One region of the Pseudovibrio sp. W74 genome, then DNA from elsewhere that is predicted to be linked to it. Evidence: predicted binding sites of a transcription regulator. Region 1 holds the regulator's gene; the other holds the start of a gene.
What was found. The regulator LexA, encoded in region 1, represses DNA repair genes until DNA is damaged. The targets are predictions, from matches to a motif close to TGTTCNNNNTGTGTTCNG.

Region 1 (4,720 bases):
CAGACAAGACGCAATCTGGTGGCTGTGCTCCCAGAATAGGCGAGCGTTGCCTTGAGGAGGATAAGTTTTCTTCTGCGCCGTTTGAAGCAGATACGGCGCTTACTGGGCGAGCAACACAGCAACGCACAAAAACGCAAACCAACGCAAAAAACGCACATAGCAACGCAAGCACGAATTTTACGGAGGAAAAACAGCGCGTTGGGTTTCTTGAGGTTAAGCTGGGGTTGCTTAGACTGCTGCGTTTTATGCTGAAGCCGGATTGGTCAGCTGTTATGACTTATACCCGCTCTGCTCTCGTGCAGGATTGGAACAAGGGACATGGCATTCTCTGGTATGCGATCTGTCATCTGGCTGGGGTGCTGGTTTATTTCTCACTCCCTGCGGAGCCTTATAGTGTTTTAAGCGGAACTCCTTTTATCTTATTGGGATTATTTGCTTTTCGTCGTTGGAGAGTTGGGAGATTGACGGTTGGACTGACCGCGCTTTTGTTCTTTACAGCCGGGTTCTTCCTTGCGGATTTGCGCGTGGAGTATGCGCGCGGTGACCCGCTGGAGCGCCCGGTTACACGCAAAGTGGAGGGAGTGATTGCTGGTTTGAAGCATTCTGGCAAAGGGGCTTACTCCGTCATTTTTGCAGATGTAAAAGCACTTTCACAGAAGGGCGTAACTCCTCTTTCTTATCGCATCCGGATCAGCATCAAGGGGATGAAAGAGGCACCCGTGATGGGGGACAGGATGCAGCTGAAGGCTCGGTTATTGCCGCCGGGAGGTGCGGTGCGCCCCGGTGGGTATGACTTTGCCCGCACTGCGTTTTTCAGTGGGATTGGTGCGGTTGGCTATGCGCTTTCCAAGCCGGTTGTTGTGGCACACGTAGAGGGCACAAGTTTTCTGCAAGGGGTGGAGCGTGTGCGTAGTGGGATAGCACAGCGGATCCGGCGGGTGTTGGATAACAGCCCGGAAAGTGCATTTGCTGTTGCGCTTCTGGTGGGCAAGCGAGACTACCTTGCCACCGCTGACAAGGATGCGTTACGCAACGCCGGACTTGCTCATGTCCTTGCTATTTCCGGTATGCATATGGGCCTTGTGACCTCTCTGGTCTTCCTTGGTGCCCGCCTGATCCTATCCCTCAGCCAGTCGCTTGCGCTGAAAGGACATATTCACGTTTATGCCAGCGTGGCAGCACTGATTGCGGCGATTGTTTATCTTGGTTTGTCAGGAGCTTCTGTGGCAACGCAGCGGGCTTTTTTGATGGCGGCGATGATTTTATGCGCGGGTCTGCTTGGTCGGCGGGCCTTCAGTCTGCGTGGTCTGGCGCTGGCTTGCCTTGTTCTTTTAAGCCTGAGGCCGGAGGAAGTTCTGGCTCCCGGGTTTCAGATGTCCTTCATTGCAGTGCTCGCCTTGCTCTCAGCCTATATGCTTGGGAAGGATTGGTTGCTCGGTGATCGAGATAGTTCGCGCAGACGGAATGTCTCATGGTTTCATAAGGTTAGTCGTGTAAGCTTAAAGTGGATTCTAGCTTGTGCGTTGACCTCGTTGATTGCAGGTGCTGCCACGGGGCCAGTTGCGGCGATGCATTTTGAGCAGGTTGCGCCTTATGGAGTTCTGGGGAATATCCTTGCTATGCCATTGGTGACTTTTGTGGTTATGCCCCTTGGGTTATTGAGCCTGCTGGCGATCCCGTTTGGTGCGGATGCGTTCTTTCTGCAAGGGATGGAGGCTGGGTTGGCGCTGGTGCTGAAAGCTGCCTACTGGGTGAGCTCACTCAGTGAGGGGCTGACCAGTCTCGGGGTTGCCAGTGCTCCAGGGTATCTGCTCGTGATCCTAGCGATTGTCGTGCTGTGTGTGATGCCGCTGCGCCTGAAATGGCTTTCACTTCCGGCATTTACGGTGAGTGTCCTGATGTTTGCCGGTGGCAAGGCGCCTGATCTGATGATTGCGGATGCGGGCAAGCACATTGCTTATTATGGGCAGGATGGTGCGTTTCGACTGACGTCCTCGCGTATGTCGTTTGCTGCTGACAGCCTGTTGCGCGCTGGTGGGGGTTCAGCGGGTTCGTTCAAGCAGCACAAGGTGAGGGCTTCAGATCGGTCCTGTGATGAGCGCGGCTGTGTGATTGAGATATTCCCTCAGCAGCCTGCGGAGGGAGAGAGGGTAAGTTCAGAACCTATCCTGCTGGCGCAGTCCAAAGCAGTTGATGTTTTGGAGGCTGACTGCCATCTTGCCACCATCGTCATCACACAGGTTCAGGCGCCTCCGGCTTGCCGGGCTGAGCTGGTTATCGACCAGAAGATTTTCGGAGAACGAGGTTCAGCTTACATCTGGCTCTCAGCTGGCGCTAAGGGCGGGGAAAGAATAAAAAAAGTGCGCTGGGCATATCATGCTCAGCGCAGGCCTTGGAATCCGAAATTGCCTCAGGCAACCAATGATTTAATAGCGGCGGAAGAGCGCAATCATCTTGCCTTGAACGTGGACGCGACCCGGGCCGAAGATGCGAGTTTCGTAGGCGGGGTTGGCCGCTTCCAGCGCGACTGAGGCGCCTTTTTTGCGCAGGCGCTTCAAGGTTGCTTCTTCTTCATCAATCAACGCCACAACGATCTCGCCGTTATCAGCCGTGTCACCTCGTTTGATCAACACGGTATCCCCATCGAAGATACCGGCATCGATCATGGAGTCGCCTTTAACTTCCAGCGCATAATGCTCACCACGCCCCATCAGATCAGCCGGCATTGCGATGGTATGGCTTTGTGTCTGGATTGCTTCGATTGGTACACCCGCAGCAATGCGGCCCATGACCGGGATTTCCAGCGTCGGCACTTCGTCTGGTGATGTGGCGCGTGGAGGTGGCGGCGTTGCTACTTTCTTGCTCAGGGAGCCCTCAATCACCTCAGGTGCAAAGCCTTTTTCCTTGGCGGCAGGCTTCAGGCCCGGAGAAATTGAGTCTGGCAGTTTGAGGATTTCCAGCGCACGAGCTCTGTTCGGCAAACGGCGAATGAAGCCGCGCTCTTCCAGAGCTGTGATCAGCCGGTGAATGCCGGATTTGGAACGGAGGTCCAGCGCGTCCTTCATCTCATCGAAGGAGGGCGGAACACCGGCTTCCTTCAAGCGTTGATGGATGAACATCAAAAGCTCGTGTTGCTTCTGTGTAAGCATCTTTTATCCCCGTTCGCTCCTAAGGCGCTGATTGAAAGTGAGCGGCCATTCCTGACCAATCGCAGTTTTGTAATTCCAAGAAGCTGAAAGACTTCAACTTCTGCGATTGGAAGGACAAAACACGAACGTACTCTACCTGTTCTCATTGTGTTCTGCAATGGGTTTGTTGAGGTTAAGCCCTGCTAGAACTGGGGGATTTGGTTTCTGATGGGTGAGTGGGCAGGGGTTGCCCACTTGTGATGCCAGGATTTAGCCTAGCTTGAGCAGGTCCACTTTTTCACCTGCCTTTGCAGCCGGTGCGTGTGGTGGGCGAATGATCAGGGCATCTGCTTTTGTCAGCAAGGCAAGCATGGAAGAGTCCTGTTTGCCAAACGGTGTTGTAATCAGATCTCCGTGTTCGTCTGTACTCAGACTGGCGCGCAGATAGTCCTGACGCATATCATTTGCAGGCAAATCAGCCGCCAATGTGGCTTTGGTAACGCCTTGATTTGTCACAGAGACCGTGCGGCCTAGCATCTTATCCAGAAGCGGGCCAAGGAAGAGGAGTGCGCATACAAGGCTGGAGACTGGATTGCCAGGAAGGCCGAGGACTTTCATGGGGCCAAGGGCTCCGGCCATGAGGGGCTTGCCCGGGCGCATGGCGATGCGCCAGAAGCCTAGCTCCATGCCTTCAGCGCCCAGTACGTCCTGAATGAGATCGTGGTCGCCCACAGAGGCACCGCCGAGTGTCACCAGTACATCGGCTTTTGCTTCAATAGCCTGTTTCACGCGTGCCGTGATTTCCTCAGGCTGGTCTGGTGCAATGCCCAGCATCATTGGCGTTCCGCCACAGTTTCTGACGAATTCTGCGATGCCGACCTGATTGGACGCTATGATTTGATTCGGACCTGGTATCTGACCTGGCTCGACGAGTTCATCACCATTTGCGAGGATCGCAACGACTGGCTTTTTGCGCGCTGGCAAGGTTGCGTGGTTCATAGCGCCTGCAAGAGACAATTCACGGAAGCCGAGTGGAGCTCCTGCCTTCAGGAGGGTCTGGCCTTCTTTGAAGTCGAGGCCTGCTGGGCGGATGAACTTACCAACAGAAACGGCTTCCTCGCAAAACAGGTTATCCCCGTCACGGCGGGCGTTTTCCTGCATCAAAATCGCGTCAACGCCTGCTGGAACAGGTGCACCTGTAAAGATGCGCAGAGCTTCTCCGGCTTGCAACGTGCCATCGAAGTTATGCCCGGCAGCGACTTCTCCAATGACCTTCAAAGCAGTCTCTGGATCGACCGTATCAGCAGCTTTGACGGCATATCCATCCATTGCTGAGGCGGAAAATGGAGGCTGCGTTCGTGTTGCAGCAACATCTTCTGCCAGAATGCGTTCTCCGGCTTCAAGTAGTGGAAGCTGCTCGGTACCGGTCGGATTCACATCTTTCAGGAGGCGGTCCAGCGCTTCTTCAATACTGATCAAGTTCATTGGGAGTTATCCTCCTCAGCCAGATAGTGACCGGACTTGCCGCCCTTCTTCTCCAGCAACCGGATTTCACCGATCTCCATAGAGCGATCAACGGCTTTTGCCATATC
Region 2 (4,720 bases), on a different contig from region 1:
CAACACCGCCAATCAGCAGCCCAGCCACAGCCCGGATCGCCAGCACCCAAAAACCGTGGTCGCCGTGATAAACCAGATACCCTTCAAACATGAACACCGCGAGCAGCGCACCAAGCGGATCAGCAAGGATTGCTTCCCAGCGCAGCAGCGAACTCACCCGTCGCTCTAACCGCGCCTGACGCAGAAGGGGAATAATGACAGTAGGACCGGTAACAATCAGAATTGCAGCAAACACCAGCGCCGAAGGCCAGCTCAGCTCTGCGATATAGTGGGCATTCAATGCGCTCAACAAAAACGCGATAAAAGCGCCCAAAAGAACGAGCCGCCAAACCGCCTTCTCAACACCGCCAATACGTTGAAAGTTAAGAGAAAGACCGCCTTCAAACAGAATAACGGCAACACCAAGCGCAACAGTTGGACGCAACAAATCACCGAACAACGCAGTTGGGCTGAGAACACCCGTGGCAGGACCAATGAGAAAGCCAGCAACAAGCAGAAGAACGATCGCAGGCAAAGACCATCGCCAGGCAAGCCATTGTGCACCAACGCCCGCCACACCAATTATCGCAAGCGCGAGAACCACCTCATTCATTGCCATCTCCCAACACAACTTAGAAGAGAGATAGCACAATCTACCCTAAAGGTAATTAACGCTTGAGTTGCAGCTTATGCCCGCTCAACAAAGCTATCGAGCACTTTCTTTTGGCCAGCTTTTTCAAAATCGACGGTGAGCTTGTTCCCCTCGATATCGCCGATCAATCCATAACCAAACTTCATATGGAAAATCCGCTCACCAATCGCAAAACCGCTTCCTGCCTCAGTAACGCTCTTGGCAACCAGCTCGCCTTCAATGGTCATCGGACCAGCCTTCTTGGCACGGCGGCTCTGGTTCCCACCATGCATTTTGCCATACTGCTGACCAGACGCTTGTGCCTTACGCGCCCGCTGCCAACCCGGCGTAGAGTACTTGCTTTGGAAGGGATCACTGTTGTCAAACCGGCTGGCACCGTATCCACCGCCAGCGCTATTCAGACCATACCCACCGTAAGAGCTGGAGGCCTCGACAACCTCAACACTATCTGCAGGTAGCTCATCCAGAAAACGGGAAGGAATGCAGGACTGCCACGAGCCATGAATGCGGCGGTTAGAGGTAAACCACACTTTCACACGCTTGCGGCCACGGGTAAGACCCACATAGGCAAGGCGCCGTTCTTCTTCCAGACCAGCTTGTCCGGTTTCATCCAATGCCCGCTGGTTCGGGAACACACCCTCTTCCCAACCGGGAAGGAAAACACTATCAAATTCAAGGCCTTTTGCAGAATGGAGCGTCATAATCGAGACCGCATCTTCTTCCGCATCGCTGTCCTTATCCATCACCAGCGAGATGTGCTCAAGGAATCCAGCCATGCTCTCAAACTCTTCCATGGAGCGGATAAGTTCTTTCAGGTTGTCCAATCGCCCCGGCGCTTCAGCAGACCGATCCTGACGCCACATCTGGGTGTAACCACTCTCATCAAGAATGATCTCCGCCAGTTCCGTATGGCTCATGGTCTCAACCTGATTACGCCAGTTCTCCAACATGCCAAGAACATCCGCCAGCGCAGCACGAGCTTTCGGACGCAGCTCATTGGTCTGAACCAACTCTTCCGCAGCGATCATCAGCGGAATAGCGCGTTCCCGCGCATAAGCATGCACAATCTTCAGCGTCGCTTCACCAAGCCCGCGCTTCGGCGTATTCACGATACGCTCAAAAGCCAGATCGTCTGACGTCTGCATCACACAGCGGAAATAGGCGAGCGCATCGCGGATCTCCATACGCTCGTAAAAGCGCGGACCACCGATCACGCGGTAGTTCAATCCAAGCGTGACAAACCGGTCTTCAAACTCGCGCATCTGGAACGACGCACGCACCAAAATGGCCATTTCATTCAGAGAATGCCCATGGTTTTGAAGGGCTTCAATCTCGTCACCAATGGAGCGGGCTTCCTCTTGAGAATCCCAGGCCGAGGTAACCTGCACCTTCTCTTCTTCCTCAGATCCCATCTGATCAGTGAAAAGGGTTTTACCAAGACGGCCCTGATTGTGCGCAATCAGATGAGAAGCCGCAGATAGGATGTGACTGGTCGAGCGATAGTTCCGCTCAAGACGAACCACAACAGCACCCGGGAAATCCTGCTCAAATCTCAGGATGTTATCAACCTCAGCACCACGCCAGCCATAAATGGACTGGTCATCATCGCCAACACAGGCCACGTTCGGATTGCCCTGCGCCAGCAGACGCAACCACATGTACTGCGCGATGTTGGTATCCTGATACTCATCCACCAGCATGTAACGGAAGCGATGCTGGAAGCTCTTCAGAACGTCATCATGCTCTTTGAAGATCGTGATGCAATGCAGCAGCAAATCACCAAAATCACAGGCATTCAGGATCTTAAGTCGTTCCTGATAGGTCTCATAAAGCTTGCGCCCCAAGCCATTAGCAAAGGCCTGTGCGTCACCAGCTGAAATCTGAGAGGGTGTAAGCCCGCGGTTCTTCCAGCTGTCCAGCAGCCCGGCAAATGTCTTTGCAGTCCAACGTTTTTCGTCCAGTCCTTCCGCTTGAATGATCTGCTTGATCAAACGAACCTGATCGTCCGTATCCAGAATTGAGAAGGACGACTTCAATCCAACAAGCTCAGCATGGCGGCGCAAAATCTTCACGCAGATGGCGTGGAACGTGCCGAGCCAGGCCATGCCTTCAACGCCATCACCAATGTAAGCGCCAATGCGCGTTTTCATCTCGCGGGCAGCTTTGTTGGTGAAAGTCACAGAAAGGATCTGCCCCGGAGTGGCATGACCCGTTGCCAGAATATGTGCAATACGCGTTGTCAGAACACGTGTCTTACCAGTGCCAGCACCTGCAAGAACGAGCACTGGTCCGTTGATCGTCTCAACAGCAAGTCGTTGTTCTGCATTCAATCCTTCCATGTAGGCTGGGGCGTTGGTTTGCCGTGCAGCCATGGCCCTCGCTGCGATACCACCTGCCTTGGGCTGTGGTGCAGCCAGAGGATCAGCAGGGTGAGCAGGTATTCCGCGATGAAGTGGGCCAGAAGAGTTTGCCATTGAGCTCGTTAGATCCTTTGAACGCATACCCCTCTCAAATCAGAGGGAGAATCTCCAATACTTAACGAGGAACAATATAGCAACAACATTGAAGAAGCGAGGCATCAGCAAAGAGATACACATCGTTTTGTAGGGCAAGGCATCTTCACTCAGTAACTCTTGCCTCACGCCAGTTTTGCTCTGTGATGTTTTATCAAGCTTGTTCTGAGTTACTTGAAATCCGGGAGGCCCTTTAGTGTTTTAAAGAGGAAGTATGCGTATACCTGCCAACGAGAATAACTCAGCTTAGCAATGGGAATATCTTCACTTCCGAAAGACAAACAACACTGTAACAACCTGAAAGAAAAACTATGAATACTGGTAAGTTACACATGACACGTCGGAACGCCGTCATTGGCATCTCCGGTTCTTTACTGGCAGCACCTGCTCTGGTTTCCTCCGCCCAGGCCAACCACCACGGCTCCACCGATTACACCAACAAGACGCTGACAATCAGCCCCTTCTCACTTGCCATCAGTGAAATGGCGACAATGAAGGCCAGCAATCCATTGGTGCGCCAGTTTGCAGAGCTGGAAAGCGAAGAACAAACTGCGGTCTCAAAAGTGATTGAATCCACAGGCGCCATGCCTCCCCCGCGTCCCGCTGCTCTGGAAGACATCTACAAGAAGCTGGAGGCCGAAAACGGTGAGGACTTTGACCGTCTGTACATCTCAGCTGAAATCACTGGTCATGAGGACTTGCTGAAGATTCAATCACCGGAATCCGGTAAAAAGCCTGTGAACGTGGATGTGGCAACAGCAACCATTCTGGTCGCTTTCATCCATACCCATCTGGCGATGCTGGCAGAGATCCGCAAGCAAATCGGCTAAACAACTCATTCAAACATCTCAGAAAACACCAGTGGTGCGCTCCGGCCCCACTGGTGTTTTCCTGTCAAATTCAGCCAACCCAACGATCACATCTTCAAATTTGGCTCAATTATCGCTGTCTCCCGAGAGATCTTGCTAAGATTTCCTGCCCACTCTCTTAGCCAAGGATGTTGCTTCTGGAGAACATCTGACCGCAACTGGAATGGAGCTTGAGATATGCCGAAGGTCATTTGCAGATATAAGAACTACGATGATTTCTATAAAAACCGCACAAGCATCTGGGCTGAAATCAGACGTCGGATGAACATCCACGCGACGGACACTGCAAGGCTTCGACAAACTCATTTTCCAGGGCAAGGCAGCCATCCGACTGACCTACGACAATCATGTTGAAGACGCACCGGATATGAAGAAAGCCAGAACGAACATTGCCGCACTTGAAAAAGAGAAAGCAAGAACCTTCCGTTTTGTTCAGGCCTCAAAGTCACTGGAAGAGGATATCTCGACAAAACACAAAATGCTCAAAGTGCTCGAAAGCCAGCTGAAGCAGCAGGAAAAAGACCCCAAAACTGATCCCAACTATCGCGATACAGCGAAAGAGCTCAAAAAACTGCTCAAGCTCCAGCCTGCAGTCAAAAAGAAGATCCAGGAATACGACAGTGCTCTGAAAGCACTTGAAAAAGCTGAAGCAGACTACGACCCGTTGAAAAAGCAGATCGAGAAAACCATCCCCATGAGCGTGCAGA

Region 2: a site for LexA is predicted at 3,173-3,190, ahead of PsW74_RS21650 (UvrD-helicase domain-containing protein). Genes of this name have one in related genera too.

What each region holds. Positions count from the first base shown of each region.
Region 1 is NZ_LMCJ01000017.1:463,400-468,119, reverse strand. It holds gene PsW74_RS13430 (ComEC/Rec2 family competence protein) at 1-2,531, shown strand, start outside; gene lexA (transcriptional repressor LexA) at 2,427-3,149, opposite strand; gene glp (gephyrin-like molybdotransferase Glp) at 3,399-4,613, opposite strand; gene moaC (cyclic pyranopterin monophosphate synthase MoaC) at 4,610-4,720, opposite strand, start outside.
Region 2 is NZ_LMCJ01000050.1:51,830-56,549, reverse strand. It holds gene PsW74_RS21655 (sodium:proton antiporter) at 1-592, opposite strand, end outside; gene PsW74_RS21650 (UvrD-helicase domain-containing protein) at 667-3,105, opposite strand; gene PsW74_RS21645 (DUF4142 domain-containing protein) at 3,477-3,974, shown strand; gene PsW74_RS21640 (hypothetical protein) at 4,381-4,720, shown strand, end outside.